DNA from 3 places in the Streptomyces sp. NBC_00885 genome. Region 1 is predicted to be linked to each of the others. Evidence: riboswitches for the same ligand, from Rfam matches in the RefSeq annotation. Region 1 holds a riboswitch; each other region holds the start of a gene.

The links. Region 1 has a riboswitch for cobalamin ahead of OHA61_RS12330 (ribonucleoside-diphosphate reductase subunit alpha). Riboswitches for the same ligand answer to the same signal wherever they lie in the genome.
Region 2: linked by a shared signal. The riboswitch ahead of metE (5-methyltetrahydropteroyltriglutamate--homocysteine S-methyltransferase) and the one ahead of OHA61_RS12330 (ribonucleoside-diphosphate reductase subunit alpha) in region 1 are both predicted to bind cobalamin.
Region 3: linked by a shared signal. The riboswitch ahead of OHA61_RS30535 (cobalamin biosynthesis protein) and the one ahead of OHA61_RS12330 (ribonucleoside-diphosphate reductase subunit alpha) in region 1 are both predicted to bind cobalamin.

Annotation. Positions count from the first base shown of each region.
Region 1 covers NZ_CP108796.1:2,816,017-2,821,507, forward strand. Annotated here, with positions in the region: gene OHA61_RS12320 (DUF3311 domain-containing protein) at 125-388, shown strand; gene mctP (monocarboxylate uptake permease MctP) at 385-2,010, shown strand; cobalamin riboswitch at 2,362-2,495, shown strand; gene OHA61_RS12330 (ribonucleoside-diphosphate reductase subunit alpha) at 2,621-4,987, shown strand; gene OHA61_RS12335 (ribonucleotide-diphosphate reductase subunit beta) at 4,987-5,491, shown strand, end outside.
Region 2 covers NZ_CP108796.1:7,721,833-7,727,323, forward strand. Annotated here, with positions in the region: gene OHA61_RS35245 (putative glycolipid-binding domain-containing protein) at 1-463, opposite strand, end outside; gene OHA61_RS35250 (DUF2993 domain-containing protein) at 613-1,824, shown strand; gene OHA61_RS35255 (ArsR/SmtB family transcription factor) at 1,898-2,650, opposite strand; cobalamin riboswitch at 2,697-2,930, shown strand; gene metE (5-methyltetrahydropteroyltriglutamate--homocysteine S-methyltransferase) at 3,054-5,375, shown strand; gene meaB (methylmalonyl Co-A mutase-associated GTPase MeaB) at 5,424-5,491, opposite strand, start outside.
Region 3 covers NZ_CP108796.1:6,736,193-6,741,683, reverse strand. Annotated here, with positions in the region: gene OHA61_RS30545 (anion permease) at 1-1,108, shown strand, start outside; gene OHA61_RS30540 (hypothetical protein) at 1,121-1,342, shown strand; cobalamin riboswitch at 1,451-1,593, shown strand; gene OHA61_RS30535 (cobalamin biosynthesis protein) at 1,699-2,664, shown strand; gene OHA61_RS30530 (cobyric acid synthase) at 2,661-4,241, shown strand; gene cobN (cobaltochelatase subunit CobN) at 4,238-5,491, shown strand, end outside.

The sequences.
Region 1 (5,491 bases):
ACGAGACGCTACCGCCAAGTCGTTGCCGTACCGATATGCGGACGGGGGGTGACGCTGGTCAGAACCCTCCCCTAGATTTCCTGCGCATTACAACTGGTGATACGTGAGGGGACGGAACCGCCGTATGTCAGATGTGACGGAAGTGCCGGACGAGAAACAACCAGTGATCACGCCTGTGCGCGCGATCGTCGCCCTCTGCCTCTTCGCGCCGTTCGTCGCGATGCTCTGGGTCGGCTCGTACGCGAAGACCGAGCCGACGTTCATCGGCATCCCGTTCTTCTACTGGTACCAGATGCTCTGGGTGCTCATCTCCACCGCGCTCACCGTGGTCGCCTACACGCTGTGGCAGCGCGACCAGCGCGCCCGCAAGGGGGGTGCGTCGAAGTGAACGACGGCGTGAACGGCGTCGCACTCAGCGTCTTCATCTTCTTCTTCCTGGCCGTCACGGTCATGGGCTTCCTGGCCGCGCGCTGGCGCAGGGCCGAGAGCGACAGCCTCGACGAATGGGGCCTGGGCGGCCGGTCGTTCGGCACCTGGGTCACCTGGTTCCTGCTCGGGGGCGACCTCTACACGGCGTACACCTTCGTCGCCGTCCCCGCGGCGATCTACGCGGCGGGCGCGGCGGGCTTCTTCGCCGTCCCGTACACGATCCTCGTCTATCCGCTGATCTTCACCTTCCTGCCCCGGCTGTGGTCGGTCTCGCACAAGCACGGATACGTCACCACCTCGGACTTCGTCCGCGGACGCTGGGGCTCGAAGGGCCTGTCGCTGGCGGTCGCCGTCACCGGCATCCTGGCGACGATGCCCTACATCGCGCTCCAACTGGTCGGCATCCAGGCCGTACTCGACGTGATGGGTGTCGGCGGCGGCGAGAGCACGAACTGGTTCGTCAAGGACCTGCCGCTGCTGATCGCCTTCGGTGTGCTCGCGGCGTACACGTACTCCTCCGGGCTGCGGGCCCCCGCGCTGATCGCCTTCGTCAAGGACACGCTGATCTACATCGTCATCGCGGTGGCGATCATCTACATCCCGATCAAGCTCGGCGGCTTCGACGACATCTTCGCCAAGGCGGGCGACGCGCTGGCGCAGATCAACCCGGCGACGGACAAGCCACGGGGCGCGCTGGCACCTGCGGAGGCGGGCCAGTGGGGTTACGCCACGCTGGCACTCGGGTCCGCCCTGGCGCTGTTCATGTATCCGCACTCGATCACGGCGACGCTCTCCTCGCGCAGCCGTGACGTGATCCGGCGCAACACCACGATTCTGCCGCTGTATTCACTGATGCTGGGCCTGCTGGCGCTGCTCGGCTTCATGGCGATCGCGGCGGGCGTGAAGGTGAAGAACGGTCAGCTGGCCATCCCGCAGCTGTTCGAGAACATGTTCCCCGACTGGTTCGCCGGTGTCGCCTTCGCGGCGATCGGCATCGGGGCGCTGGTGCCGGCGGCGATCATGTCGATCGCGGCGGCGAACCTGTTCACGCGGAACATCTACAAGGACTTCATCAAGCCGGACGCGACGCCCGCGCAGGAGACCAAGGTCTCCAAGCTGGTGTCCCTCCTGGTGAAGGTCGGCGCGCTGGCCTTCGTCCTGACGATGGACAAGACGGTGGCCATCAACTTCCAGCTTCTGGGCGGCATCTGGATCCTCCAGACCTTCCCCTCGCTGGTGGGCGGCTTGTTCACCCGCTGGTTCCACCGCTGGGCGCTGCTGGCCGGCTGGGCGGCCGGCATGATCTACGGCACAGCGGCGGCGTACGGAGTGGCCAGCCCGACGCAGAAGCACTTCGGCGGCTCGTCCGCGGAGATCCCCGGCTTCGGCGAGATCGGGTACATCGGTCTGACCGCGTTCGTGCTGAACGTGGTGGTGACGGTGGTGCTGACGTTCGTACTGCGGGCGGTGAAGGCGCCGGAGGGCGTCGACGAGACGTCGCCGTCGGACTACACGGCGGACGCGGGGGATCCGGACGTGAAGGCGGAACTGCCGTCGGCAACGGCGGGCGCGGGTCACTGACGGTCCGTCTTGGCGCGGGTGCCGCTGCGCGGGGCTGTTCCCCACCCCGCCCTTTCCCGCTGTGACATTGTGCGGCTCCGCCGCGTGGCGGGGCTCCGCCCCGGACCCCGCTCCTCAAGCGCCGGCGGGGCTGGATGTGCGGCTGGGCCGCGCACTTCAGCCCGTCCGGCGTTTGAGGACATGCGGCCGAAGGTCGCATACGGGGTCCGGGGCGAAGCCCCGTCCGGGGTCCTGGGGGCTTGCCCGCAGTTCGGGAAGGGGCGGGGTGGGGAACAGCCCCGCCGCAGGCGCACCCCGCACCCCGTAGCCGCCCCGGCACAACATGTGGTGGGTGCGGCAACTCCCCGCCCCCACATGTATGCTCATGCTCGCTGTCGCCGCAGGGGAATCCGGTGCGAATCCGGAACTGTCCCGCAACGGTGTGATGTGGTGCGCTTTGCCGTACCCCACCAGTCCGAAGACCTGCCGACGGTGCATCCGGCTCGACCGAACCGGGTGCCGACACGTCCGGGCCTCGCGGTTGGGCCGGTGGACGCGGTGAGCCGTCCCCTGACGCGCGCCCGTGACCCCTCCCCCCGCCGGCCCAGAGCCGAGCGAGGGAGAGCACCACGTGACCATCGCGCCAGCCGATCCGGCTTCAGGCATCTCCGAGCAGGTGGCCGACGGCCCCGGGACCGCGCTTCTGCGGACCCTGACCGGTCTCACCGCCGATCTGCCCGACACCGACCCCGGCCGTGTCGCCGCCGCCGCGCTGCGCGGCCGGCACGCCGGTTCGGACGCGGCGGAGCTCCGGAGCCTGGCCACCGACGCGGCCGCGGGGCTGATCTCCGAGGACCCTGCCTACTCCCGGCTCGCTGCCCGCCTGCTGACCCGTCATATCGCAGACGAGGCAGCCGGACAGGGCGCGGTCTCCTTCTCCGCCTCGGTCGCGGTCGGCCACCGCGAGGGCCTGATCGCCGACCGCACGGCCGAGTTCGTGGCGCTGCACGCCGCCCGGCTGGACGCGCTGATCGACCGGGACGCGGACGACCGCTTCGGCTACTTCGGGCTGCGCACCCTCTACAGCCGCTATCTGCTGCGGCATCCGATCACCCGTCAGGTGATCGAGACGCCGCAGTACTTCATGCTGCGCGTCGCCTCGGGCCTCGCGGAGGACAACAGCACCCGCGCCCTGGACGAGGTCGCCGCGCTCTACCGGCTGATGAGCAGGCTGGACTACCTCCCCTCCTCGCCCACGCTCTTCAACTCCGGGACCCGCCACCCGCAGATGTCGTCCTGCTATCTGCTGGACTCCCCGCTGGACGAGCTGGACTCGATCTACGACCGCTACCACCAGGTCGCCCGCCTGTCCAAGCACGCGGGCGGCATCGGCCTCTCGTACTCCCGTATCCGCGCGCGCGGTTCGCTGATCCGCGGCACCAACGGGCACTCCAACGGCATCGTGCCCTTCCTGAAGACCCTCGACGCCTCGGTCGCCGCCGTGAACCAGGGCGGCCGGCGCAAGGGCGCGGCCGCGATCTATCTGGAGACCTGGCACGCGGACATCGAGGAGTTCCTGGAGCTGCGCGACAACACCGGTGAGGACGCGCGGCGTACGCACAACCTCAACCTCGCGCACTGGATCCCGGACGAGTTCATGCGCCGCGTCGAGGCCGACGCCGACTGGTCGCTGTTCTCGCCCGCCGATGTGCCCGGGCTGGTCGACCTGTGGGGCGAGGAGTTCGACGCCGCGTACCGCAAGGCGGAGGCCGAGGGCCTGGCCCGCAAGGCCATCCCGGCACGCGAGCTGTACGGCCGGATGATGCGTACGCTCGCCCAGACCGGCAACGGCTGGATGACCTTCAAGGACGCCTCCAACCGCACCGCCAACCAGACCGCCGAGCCCGGCCGGGTCGTGCACAGCTCCAACCTGTGCACCGAGATCCTCGAAGTCACGGACGACGGCGAGACGGCCGTGTGCAACCTCGGCTCGGTCAACCTGGGTTCGTTCGTCGCGGGCGACGGCATCGACTGGGAGCGCCTGGACGAGACCGTCCGTACCGCCGTGACCTTCCTCGACCGGGTCGTCGACATCAACTTCTACCCGACCGAGCAGGCGGGCCGTTCCAACGCCAGGTGGCGTCCGGTCGGCCTGGGCGCGATGGGCCTCCAGGACGTCTTCTTCAAGCTGCGCCTGCCCTTCGACTCCCCCGAGGCCAAGGCGCTCTCCACGAAGATCGCCGAGCGGATCATGCTCGCCGCGTACGAGGCGTCCTGCTCGCTCGCCGAGCGCAACGGCCCGCTGCCCGCCTGGTCCGAGACCCGCGCGGCCCGTGGTGTGCTGCACCCCGACCACTACGACGTGGAGCTCAACTGGCCCGAGCGCTGGGACGCCCTGCGCGCGCGGGTGGCGAAGAGCGGCATGCGCAACTCGCTCCTCCTCGCCATCGCGCCGACCGCCACCATCGCCTCGATCGCGGGCGTGTACGAGTGCATCGAGCCCCAGGTCTCCAACCTGTTCAAGCGTGAGACGCTCAGTGGTGAGTTCCTCCAGGTCAACGCCTATCTCGTGGAGGAGCTGAAGAAGCTGGGCGTATGGGACGCGCAGACCCGCGAGGCGCTGCGCGAGTCCAGCGGCTCGGTGCAGGGCTTCAACTGGATCCCCGCCGACGTCCGCGCGCTGTACCGCACGGCGTGGGAGATCCCGCAGCGCGGCCTGATCGACATGGCCGCCGCCCGCACTCCGTTCCTGGACCAGTCGCAGTCGCTGAACCTGTTCCTCGAGACGCCGACCATCGGGAAGCTCAGCTCGATGTACGCGTACGCCTGGAAGCAGGGCCTGAAGACGACGTACTACCTGCGCTCACGCCCGGCGACCCGGATCGCCCGCGCCGCCCAGTCGCAGGCGACCATTCCCGTCCAGCAGGCATCCGCGCCCGACGCCGACGCGATCGCCTGCTCCCTCGAAAACCCCGAGTCCTGCGAGGCCTGCCAGTAATGACCACCGAGAACAAGAACCTCCTCGACCCGGGCTTCGAGCTGACCCTGCGTCCGATGCGCTACCCGGACTTCTACGAGCGCTACCGCGACGCGATCAAGAACACCTGGACCGTCGAGGAGGTCGACCTCCACTCCGACGTCGCCGACCTCACCAAGCTCACGCCGGGCGAGCAGCACATGATCGGCCGGCTGGTCGCGTTCTTCGCGACCGGTGATTCGATCGTCTCCAACAACCTGGTTCTGACGCTCTACAAGCACATCAACTCCCCCGAGGCGCGGCTCTACCTGAGCCGTCAGCTCTTCGAGGAGGCCGTGCACGTCCAGTTCTATCTGACGCTGCTCGACACCTACCTCCCCGATCCGGACGACCGCGCGGCCGCGTTCGACGCGGTGGAGGAGATCCCCTCCATCCGCGAGAAGGCCCAGTTCTGCTTCAAGTGGATGGACTCGGTCGAGAAGATCGAGCGCCTGGAGACGAAGGCCGACCGGCGGCGCTTCCTGC
Region 2 (5,491 bases), 4.9 Mb from region 1:
CACCGGCGTCGGTCCGCCCGAGATGGGTGTACGTCTGCCGAGAGGCGTGCACGGCCAGATCGGGCACCGAGACCCAGGCCATCAGGAACGTCCGCTCGCCCGGCGCCAGGTGGAGCCCGTGCCGCAGCACCGGCATGGTGTTGGTGAGCGGACACAGCCCCAGATCGCAGTCGAGCGCGCCGTCCATCTCGGGCAGCTGCTTTCCGCCGGCCGTCCACCGGCCGGAGCCGTCGTGCAGCAGGCGCAGCTCGTGCGAACCGTGGGCCGTCGCGGCGCGCACATGCAGCTCACGGGTCACGAAGTCCTCGTCGGTGTCGAGCTCGTACGAGATCCAGTAGACCTCCGGCCGGGTTCCGACCGCACGCCCGCGGGCCTGGAGCGTCGTGCCCCGGAGCTCGATCCATGAGGTCTCGTACCCCTGGCTCCCGGTGACTTCCCATGTGAGGACGTGCGAGGTGACCATGTCCTCAGCCTAATGAGCGCGCGAAGCCGTGGGCACGGTGACGCGCGCCACGGCGTCTGCGCAGCAGAGTCGCCGATATTTGGCTCAAATCCCTACCCATCGGTAGCAGGATTTGCGTTCGAGGGTGGCCGACATGGTGGGATAAGGCGATGCGACCCCCCACACGCATATCAGCGCATCCACGAAATCCGTACGAAGAACTCGCTCAACTGGCGGACCCCGAGCCCGACTTCAGCGTCTACGACCCGAAGGACCCTCTGGAGCTCGGGCTCACCTCCGACCCGGACGACGACGACTGGACACCGCCCAATCACCGTGGCAAGAGCCGGTTCGCGGCGCTGCCCGCGGTGGTGAAGCTGACCGCAGCGGCCGTCCTGTGCACCCTGTGTCTGCTGCTCACCGACCGGCTCGCGGAGTACTACGCGCAGAGCAGGGCGGCGGACCAGCTCCAGAAGTCACTCGGGCTCGCCACCAGGCCCGACGTGGACATCCACGGTTTTCCCTTTCTCACCCAGCTGCTCGACGAGCGGATCGACCGCGTCGATGTCACCGTGCCCGACGTCTCGGCCGATCGCGTCTCGCTTGCCGAGGTGCGGGCCACCGCCAAGGACGTACGCATCGTCGGAGATGCCCCGACCTCGATCAAGGGCGCCGTCATCGGCGATCTGGACGGCGAGGTGCTGCTCTCCTTCGACGATCTGAACCGTGAACTGGGCGCCTCACAGCTGAAGTTCACCGGCAGCGGCGCGGACGCGGTCCGGGTGAACGGCGAACTCGCCGTCGCCGGACAGGATCTGCGCGTGCAGGCCCAGGCGCACATACAGCGTGACAACGAGCGCTCCCTCACCACCACCCTGGACGGCATGCAGCTCGACATTCCCCGGGTGGCCACCTACCGGCCCGGCAAGGATCCGGATCACTCCGGCCTGCGGCTGCATCGCGAGGCCGCCGAGCGGATCAGCGGCGAGGGCGCCCGGCTGAAGGCGCTGCTTGCCGTGCCCGCGATCGTGGACCGGCTCGGAGTGCCCAGGGAGTATGTGCGCCGGGCGCTGCGGAGCGAGGAGGAACTCCACCGGCTCACCAGCGCGCCGAAGTTCATCGAGCGGCTGATGAAGGTCAATCTCGTCGATGTCGTACTGGAGCATCCGCAGCTGCTGAGGAAGGTCGGCATCGATCCCGGTCTGGTCGGGGCAATGCTCGCCCTCAAGCCCCCGGAGCTGTCCGAGAGGCTGTCACTCTCCTTCGAACTGCCCCGCTCCCTGAAGGAGTTGCGGCTCCAGCACATCACGGTGGAGCGCGACGGCATCAAGGCGCGCGTGGTGGGATCCGGCCTGCGCGTCGGGCAGTCCGGCGGCCACTGAGGTGACCCGGCGCTTTTCCGGTACGGGTCCCACCGCGCACTGCCGTACCGGAAAAGCGGGTCGCCGGGCCTGATCAGGTGTACATCAGTGAGCCCGGCGTGGTCAGCAGCTCGCCGGTCTCCAGCCAGGTCTTGAGGCCGGAGAGGATCATCGGCCAACCGCCGTACAGCTCCTCGTTCGCACCCTCGCGCAGCTGGTCGTGCGTGACGGTGAGCCGGCAGGAGTCGCCGACGGGCTCGATGTCCCAGGTGACCCTCGACGTGCCTTCGGCTTTCGCCTCGTCGCTCCAGAGCGCGACCATGCTCTGGACGAGCTTGCGCGGTGGATCGATTTCGAGGATCTCGCCCTCGCCGAGCAGGCCGTCGGCCTTGGGGGAGCTCATCTCGAAGCGCCCGCCGGGCTGCCAGTCGGAGGTGACCCGCATGCCGAAGTTGTACTTGCTCCGGATCTCGGGGTCGGTGATCGCCTCCCAGAGGCGCTCAGGGGTGGTGCGGATGTAAATCTCGAAGACCTTTTCCATGGGGCTCTCCAGTCGGCTCTTGAGGCCGCTGAGTGCGGCCGCCCAGGGTTCCGCGTACTTGCTCACCCACCGGTCGTGGACGAGCCGGATAGGGACGGGGTTCAGGAAGTGGAGCTTTTCCCGGCCGCGGCGCCTGGTGACGATCAGGCCGGCTTCCTCGAGCTGCTTGAGGTGCTTCATGACGCCGAAGCGGCTGATGTCGAAGCGGGCCTCGAGCGCGCTGAGCGTCTGCCCGTCCTGGCGGAAGAGCTCGTCGAGGAGGCTGCGCCGCGTCGGGTCGGCCAGTGCCTTGAACACTTCGTCCATGCCATCCAAAATAGGTGACCGTTTGGTCACATGTCAATGACGCACCTAGGGTGATCGTGCAGCTGGTTCGCCCTGTCCTCCAGGCAGGCGCGTCGCAAGAGGGAATCCGGTGGGAATCCGGAACTGCCCCGCAGCGGTGAGTGGGAACGACCGCCGTCATACGCACTGGATCCGGCAGCGGATCCGGGAAGCGACGGCCAGTAGGTGCCTGCGTACGCAAACCCCGTACGCGCGGGCGTGCCCATGAGTCCGAAGACCTGCCACTGCCCGTGCGCGAACGCGCGCGGAGATCTCGGTGACCTCGTGGGCGGGTCGGCGGCATGGGCAGACGGCTGTGTCTGCCCTCCTTCGCGTCCCACGAGCTGTCCGAGGTCATGGACGAGTACTCGCGAAGGAGAGTTCCGTGACCAGCACATCCACCGCCGCAGGATCCAGGGCCACCGTCCACGGCTACCCCCGCCAGGGCCCGAACCGGGAGCTGAAGAAGGCCGTCGAGCGCTACTGGAAGGGCCGCGTCGACGCCGATGCCCTGAAGGAGACGGCCGCCCGGCTGCGCCGGGCCACCTGGCAGCAGCTCGCGGGCGCCGGTATCCACGAAGTCCCCACCGGAGACTTCTCGTACTACGACCATGTCCTGGACACCAGCGTGATGGTCGGCGCCATTCCCGCACGTCACCGGGCGGCCGTCGACGCCGACGCGCTCGACGGCTACTTCGCCATGGCCCGCGGAACCCAGGATGTCGCGCCCCTGGAAATGACCAAGTGGTTCGACACCAACTACCACTACCTCGTCCCCGAACTCGGCCCCGACGCCGCCTTCGCCGCCAACTGTGGCAAGCAGGTCGCCGAGCTGAAGGAAGCGCTCGCGCTCGGGCTCACGGCCCGCCCGGTGCTCCTCGGGCCGATCACCTATCTGCTGCTCGCCAAGCCCGCGCCCGGAGTTGCTTCCGACTTCCAGCCGCTCACCCTGCTGGACCGGCTGCTGCCGGTGTACGCCGAGGTGCTCCGCGAGCTGCGGGCCGCGGGCGCCCAGTGGGTCCAGCTCGACGAACCGGCACTGGTCCAGGACCAGCCGCCCGCCGTGCTCAGCGCCGCGGGCCGCGCCTACCGCGAGCTCGGAGGGCTAACCGGCCGGCCGAAGCTGCTGATCGCCTCCTACTTCGACCGGCTCGGCGACGCACTCCCCGTCCTGGCCAAGGCCCCAGTCGACGGGCTGGCCCTCGACTTCACCGGCGCCGCCCACGCCAACCTCCGCGACCTCGCGGCCGTCGGCGGACTGCCCGGCAAGCGGCTCGTCGCCGGAGTCGTCGACGGTCGCAACGTATGGATCAACGACCTCGGGAAGTCGGCCGCCACCCTCGCCACCCTGCTCGGGCTGGCCGGCGAAGTGGATGTCGCGCCGTCCTGCTCCCTGCTGCATGTGCCGCTCGACGCCGCCGCGGAACGCGATGTCGACACGCAGGTCGCCCGCTGGCTCGCCTTCGCCCGCCAGAAGACGGCCGAGGTCGTCACGCTGGCCCGTGGGCTGACCGAGGGCACCGACGCCATCGCCGCCAGGCTCGCCGCCAACCGGGCCGACCTGCTCTCCCGCGCCACCTCCGCGCTCACCCGCGACCCCGCCGTCCGCGCCCGCAGCGCGGCCGTCACCGCGGCGGACACCCGGCGCAGCCTCCCTTACGCGCAGCGCGCCGCGGCCCAGCGCGCACGTCTGCGCCTTCCCCTGCTGCCCACGACCACGATCGGCTCGTTCCCGCAGACCGTCGAACTGCGCACCGCACGGGCCGACCTGCGGGCCGGGCGCATCGACACCCAGGGGTACGAGGAGCGCATCGAGGCCGAGATCCGCGAGGTCGTCTCCTTCCAGGAGAAGACCGGCATCGACGTGCTCGTACACGGCGAGCCCGAACGCAACGACATGGTCCAGTACTTCGCCGAACAGCTCAGCGGCTATCTCGCGACGCAGCACGGCTGGGTCCAGTCGTACGGCACCCGCTATGTCCGGCCGCCGATCCTGGCAGGTGACGTCTCCCGCCCCGATCCGATGACGGTCCGCTGGACCCGCTACGCCCAGTCGCTCACCGACCGCCCCGTCAAGGGCATGCTCACCGGCCCTGTCACCATGCTCGCCTGGTCCTTCGTACGCGACGACCAGCCGCTCGCCCAGACCGCACGCCAGGTCGCCCTCGCCCTGCGCGACGAGGTGAACGACCTTGAGGCGGCGGGCAGTTCGGTGATCCAGGTGGACGAGCCCGCGCTGCGCGAGACGCTGCCGCTGCGCGGCGACGGCCACGAGGCCTATCTGGCCTGGGCGACGGAGGCCTTCCGGCTGACCACCGGCGGCGTCCGTCCGGACACCCAGATCCATACGCACATGTGCTACGCCGAGTTCGGTGACATCCTCCGGGCGATCGACGATCTCGACGCCGATGTCATCAGCCTGGAGGCAGCCCGCTCCCACATGCAGGTGGCCGGCGAACTCGCCACGGCCGGATATCCGCGCGAGGTGGGGCCCGGTGTCTACGACATCCACTCACCGCGTGTACCGAGCGCTGAGGAGGCAACCGCGCTGCTTCGGAAGGGACTTGAGGCGATCCCCGCCGAGCGGCTGTGGGTCAACCCCGACTGCGGTCTGAAGACGCGCGGCTGGCCCGAGGTCCGTACCTCACTGGAGCACCTGGTCGCCGCGGCCCGCGAGATCCGGGCCGGGCTCACGATGTCGTCCTGAGCCGTACGGTTCCGGGGCGGGGGCCGCATCGAGCCCGCCCCGGAGCCGCTAGCTCGGGCGCTGAAACGCCTGAAGGATTCGTTCCGCCGCCAGCGTCGCCGTCAACTCCCCGTCCC
Region 3 (5,491 bases), 3.9 Mb from region 1:
GGCCATGTCCGCCGTGCTCAATCTTGCCGGTGCGTTCCTGTCGGTCGAGGTCGCCAAGACGATCTCCAGCGGCATCGTCACCGAGTCCGGCATCACTCCGGAAGTGATCTTCGCGGCGCTCGTCGGCGCCATCCTGTGGAACCTGATGACCTGGCTGATCGGTCTGCCGTCCAGCTCCTCGCACGCCCTGATGGGCGGACTGATCGGCGCCACGGTCGCCTCGGTCGGCATCGGCGGCGTCAACGGCGGCACCGTCGTCACCAAGGTCCTGATCCCCGCGATCGCCGCCCCCCTGGTGGCCGGCATCGCCGCCTTCCTGGCCTCCCGGCTGACGTACAAGATCGGCAAGAACGCCGACGGGAAGGCCACCGCGAAGGGCTACCGCGCCGGCCAGATCACCTCGGCGGGCCTCGTCTCGCTGGCCCACGGCACCAACGACGCCCAGAAGACGATGGGCATCATCACGCTGGCGCTCATCGCCGGCGGCGTGCTCTCGCCCGGCTCCAACCCCCCGATGTGGGTCATCCTCTCCGCCGGTCTCGCGATCGCGATGGGCACCTACCTCGGCGGCTGGCGCATCATCCGCACCATGGGCAAGGGCCTGACGGACCTTCAGCCGCAGCAGGGCTTCGCCGCCCAGACCAGTGCCGCCAGCGTCATCCTCGCCTCCTCCAACCTCGGCTTCTCGCTGTCGACGACGCACTCCTGCTCCGGCGCCGTGATGGGCGCGGGCCTGGGCCGCAAGGGCGGCGTGGTCCGCTGGTCCACCGCCACCCGGATGTTCGTCGCCTGGGGCCTGACGCTGCCCGCCGCCGCTCTGGTCGCCGCGGGCTCGGAGTTCGTGACCAAGCAGGGCGACTGGGGCGTCGCGGTCGTCGCGGCCTTCCTGATCGGCGCCTGCGCCGCGATCTGGTTCGTCTCCCGCCGCCAGGTGGTCGACCACACCAACGTCAATGACACGGACGCCGAACCCGCGGGCGTCGTGACCGCCGCCATCGCGGCCGTCACCCCGCCGCCGGCGGGCACGCCCGCGCAGGACATCAAGTCGACCATCCCGGCTCCGGCCCCCGCGAGCGGCTCAGAGCCGACGCGTCCGGCCACGGTGTAAGGACAGATCAGCATGAAAATCGACTGGGCAGCACTCGGCTCCGTCTTCGGCGTGAGCCTCGTCGCCACCGTCGCCCTGGTGGGTCTGTTCACCCTGGGCGTGGTGGGCCTGACCAAGCAGGAGTCGGCGGCCACGAGCGGCGGCTCCGCGGTTCTGGCGCGCACCGGGGCGTACGCGTGCTTCGCGCTCTGCGCGGCTGCCGTGGCGTACGGGATCTATCTGATCGTCACCTGACAGCCGTTTCGGATACGTCGGGTCCGGGCCGGGTCACCCCATCGGGTGACCCGGCTCGCGTGTGTGCCCCAACACACTCTTCCCGTGCAGGTCAAAGGCCAGTTGACGCCCGTTCTCGCAGCGTGGTGGACTGCCGGGGCCATCTACGGCGGCAGAAGAGGAAGCCGGTGCGAATCCGGCGCGGTCCCGCCACTGTCACGGGGGAACACTCCCCCGGAAGCCAGGAACTCTCACCGCCGGTCACGTCGAACCAGGGCGCGGACACCCTGAGTGAGGACATATCGCCATGCGCGGCTGCGGTTCGGTTCCTGCGGTGAGTACGAGGTTCCAACGAGGCGGAACGACGGCCTGATTCCATGCGTGCCGACCGCCGATTCGTGTACGGCGCCACCGCCGGCCTGGCCGGTGACCTGCTTCTGGGCGATCCCCGCCGAGGGCATCCGGTCGCCGCGTTCGGGCGGGCCGCGGGTGGTGTCGAGCGTGTGCTGTGGCGTGATCACCGGGGGTGGGGCGCGCTGCACACCGCGGTGTGCGCCGGAGGCGCCGCCGCTGCCGCCGCACTGCTGAGCCATGGAGTACGGGGCCGCTCGGCCGCGTCCTTCACACTGACCGCAGCCGCCACCTGGGCCGTCGTCGGCGGCACCTCGCTGGGCCGGGAGGCACGCGCCATCGGTGGCGCGCTGGCCGCCGGGGACGTGGAGGTGGCCAGGGAACGGCTGCCGCATCTGTGCGGGCGCGATCCGCAGGCCCTGGACGAGCAGCAGATCGCGCGAGCGGTCGTCGAATCCGTCGCCGAGAACACCTCGGACGCCGTGGTGGGCGCGCTGGTCTGGGGGGCGCTCGCCGGTGTGCCGGGGCTGGTCGGCTTCCGGGCGGTCAACACCCTGGACGCGATGGTCGGCCACAAGTCGCCCCGCTACCGGCGGTTCGGCTGGGCCTCGGCCCGGCTCGACGACGTCGCGGGCTGGCCGGGCGCCCGGCTCACCGCGGCGCTGGCGGTGCTCGCGGGCGGGGACGCGCGCGGAGCCGCCCGGGCCTGGCGGGACGACGCGAAGAAACATCCGAGCCCCAACGCGGGCCCGGTGGAGGCGGCTTTCGCCGGTGCGCTCGGCGTACGGCTCGGCGGAACGCTCTCCTACGCCGGACGCGTCGAGCACCGTCCCGTACTCAACGGTGACGGCCGCCCTGTCCAGTTCGGCGACATCGAACGTGCCGTGCGGCTCTCGCGCCGCGTCGGCTGGCTGACACTCGCGACCTGCGCGGCAGGGCGCCTCGCGGGGCATGCGCTGCGTGCACGGCGCGCGGGAAAGGGGCGGGGATGATCGGGCACAGGGGCGGCGGACTGCTGGTCGCGGGAACCACGTCCGACGCGGGCAAGAGCGTCGTGACGGCAGGGATCTGCCGCTGGCTGGTGCGGCAGGGGGTGAAGGTCGCGCCCTTCAAAGGGCAGAACATGTCGCTCAACTCGTTCGTGACGCGCGAGGGCGCGGAGATCGGACGGGCGCAGGCCATGCAGGCGCAGGCGGCCCGTGTGGAGCCGAGCGCGCTGATGAACCCGGTGCTGCTCAAGCCCGGCAGCGACCGTTCCAGTCAGGTCGTGCTGATGGGCAGGCCGGTGGGTGAACTCAGCGCCCGCGGGTTCTTCGGGGGGGCTGGGGGGTCGTCCCCCGGGAAAACGCTGTACGGCGGGCGGCAGGAGTCCCTGTTCGGGACCGTCGTGGAGTGCCTGGAGGAGCTGCGGGGCACGTATGAAGCCGTGATCTGCGAGGGGGCGGGCAGTCCGGCCGAGATCAATCTGCGGCGTACGGACATCGTGAACATGGGCATCGCACGGGCCGCGCGCCTGCCGGTGCTCGTGGTCGGAGACATCGACCGCGGCGGCGTCTTCGCCTCTTTCTTCGGTACGACCGCACTGCTCGCCCCCGAGGACCAGGCACTGATCGCGGGCTATCTGGTCAATAAGTTCCGGGGCGATGTGACGCTCCTCGAACCCGGCCTGGAGATGCTGTACGGACTGACCGGGCGGCACACCTATGGCGTGCTGCCCTTCGCGCACGGTCTCGGCATCGACGAGGAGGACGGGCTGCGGGTCTCGCTGCGCGGCGCGGTACGGGAGTCGATGGTCGCGCCGCCCGTCGGCGAGGACGTGCTGCGCGTGGCCGTGTGCGCCGTACCGCTGATGTCGAACTTCACGGACGTGGACGCGCTCGCCGCCGAACCCGGCGTCGTCGTGCGCTTCGTGGACCGGGCCGAGGAGCTCGTCGACGCCGATCTGGTGGTCGTGCCGGGCACGAGGGGCACGATCAAGGCGCTTGCGTGGCTGCGCGAGCGCGGGCTCGCGGACGCTCTGGCGCGCCGGGCCGCCGAGGGGCGGCCGGTGCTCGGCATCTGCGGCGGCTTCCAGCTCCTGGGCGAGCACATCGAGGACGAGGTGGAGTCGCGCGCGGGCGCCGTAGACGGGCTCGGGCTGCTGCCGGTACGGGTGCGGTTCGCCCGGGACAAGACCCTCGCGCGGCCCGTGGGCACGGCGCTCGGCGAGAGCGTCGAGGGGTACGAGATCCATCACGGGGTCGCCGAAGTGCTGGGCGGAGAGGCGTTCATCTCTGATGACAGTGGACACAGCCTGGACGGCTGCCGGGTCGGGTCGGTGTGGGGCACGCACTGGCACGGCTCGCTGGAGAGCGACCGCTTCAGGCGCGCCTTTCTGCGGGAGGTGGCAGCAGCCTCGGGACGGCGTTTCGTACCGGCGCCGGACACCAGCTTCGGCGCGCTGCGCGAGGAGCAGCTGGAACGCCTCGGCGATCTGATCGAAGAACACGCGGACACGGACGCGCTGTTGAGGCTCATCGAGTCGGGCGCTCCGTCGGGACTGCCCTTCATTCCACCGGGAGCGCCATGAGCACCGTGCTGTTGCTGTCCACCGCCGACACCGATCTGCTGGCGGCCCGGGCCTCCGGGGCGCCTTACCGGATCGGCAACCCCACCCGTGTCGACGTGACCGAGGAACTGCCCGCGCTGATCGAGGGCGCCGACATCGCCGTAGTACGTCTTCTCGGCGGGAAGCGGGCCTGGGAGGACGGTCTCGCCGCGCTGAAGGCGGCCCGGATTGCGACGGTGCTGCTCGGCGGCGAGACGGTGCCGGACGCGGAGTTGATGGCCGAGTCGTCGGTGCCCGCGGGTGTGGTGGCCGAGGCGCTGCGCTATCTGGTCGAGGGCGGTCCGGACAACCTCGTCGAACTGGCCCGCTTCCTGTCCGACACCGTGCTGCTGACGGGCCATGGCTTCGCCGAGCCGCAGAAGATGCCCGAGTGGGGCGTGCACGGCACGCGCGCGTACATCGAGAGCCGGCCGACCGTGGGCGTGCTCTTCTACCGGGCCCACCAGCTCTCGGGGAACACCGCCTTCGTCGACACGCTCTGCGACCGCATCGAGGCTCGGGGCGCCAACGCCCTGCCCGTGTACTGCGGTTCGCTGCGCGGCGCCGACCCCGGTCTGTACGAGCTGCTCGGCAGGGCCGACACGCTGATCGCCACCGTGCTCGCCGCCGGCGGCACGCGCGCGAGCGACGCCAGTGCGGGCGGCGACGACGAGGCCTGGGACATCGGGGCGCTCGCCGAGCTCGACATCCCTGTGCTCCAGGGTCTGTGCCTGACGTCCTCGCGGGCGCTCTGGGAGGCGTCGGACGCGGCGCTGTCCCCGATGGACGCGGCGATGCAGGTGGCGATCCCGGAGTTCGACGGGCGGCTGATCACGGTCCCGTTCTCTTTCAAGGAACAGGGGCCCGACGATGTGCCGGTGTACGTCGCCGACCCGGAGCGGGCCGGGAGGGTCGCCGGAATCGCCGTGCGCCACGCGGAGTTGAAGCACAAGCCGAACGCGCAGAAGCGGCTTGCGCTGGTGTTCACCGCCTACCCGACCAAGCACTCACGCGTCGGCAACGCGGTGGGCCTGGACACCCCGGCCTCGGCGGTGCGGGTCCTGGACGCCCTGCGCGATGCCGGCTACTCCGTCGAAGGCCACCCGGACAACGGCGACGAGCTGATCCACCGGCTCATCAACGCCGGTGGCCACGACGTCGAGTGGCTGACCGAGGAGCAGTTGGCCGCCGCCCCCGCGCGCGTGCCGCTCGCCGACTACCGGGCCTGGTTC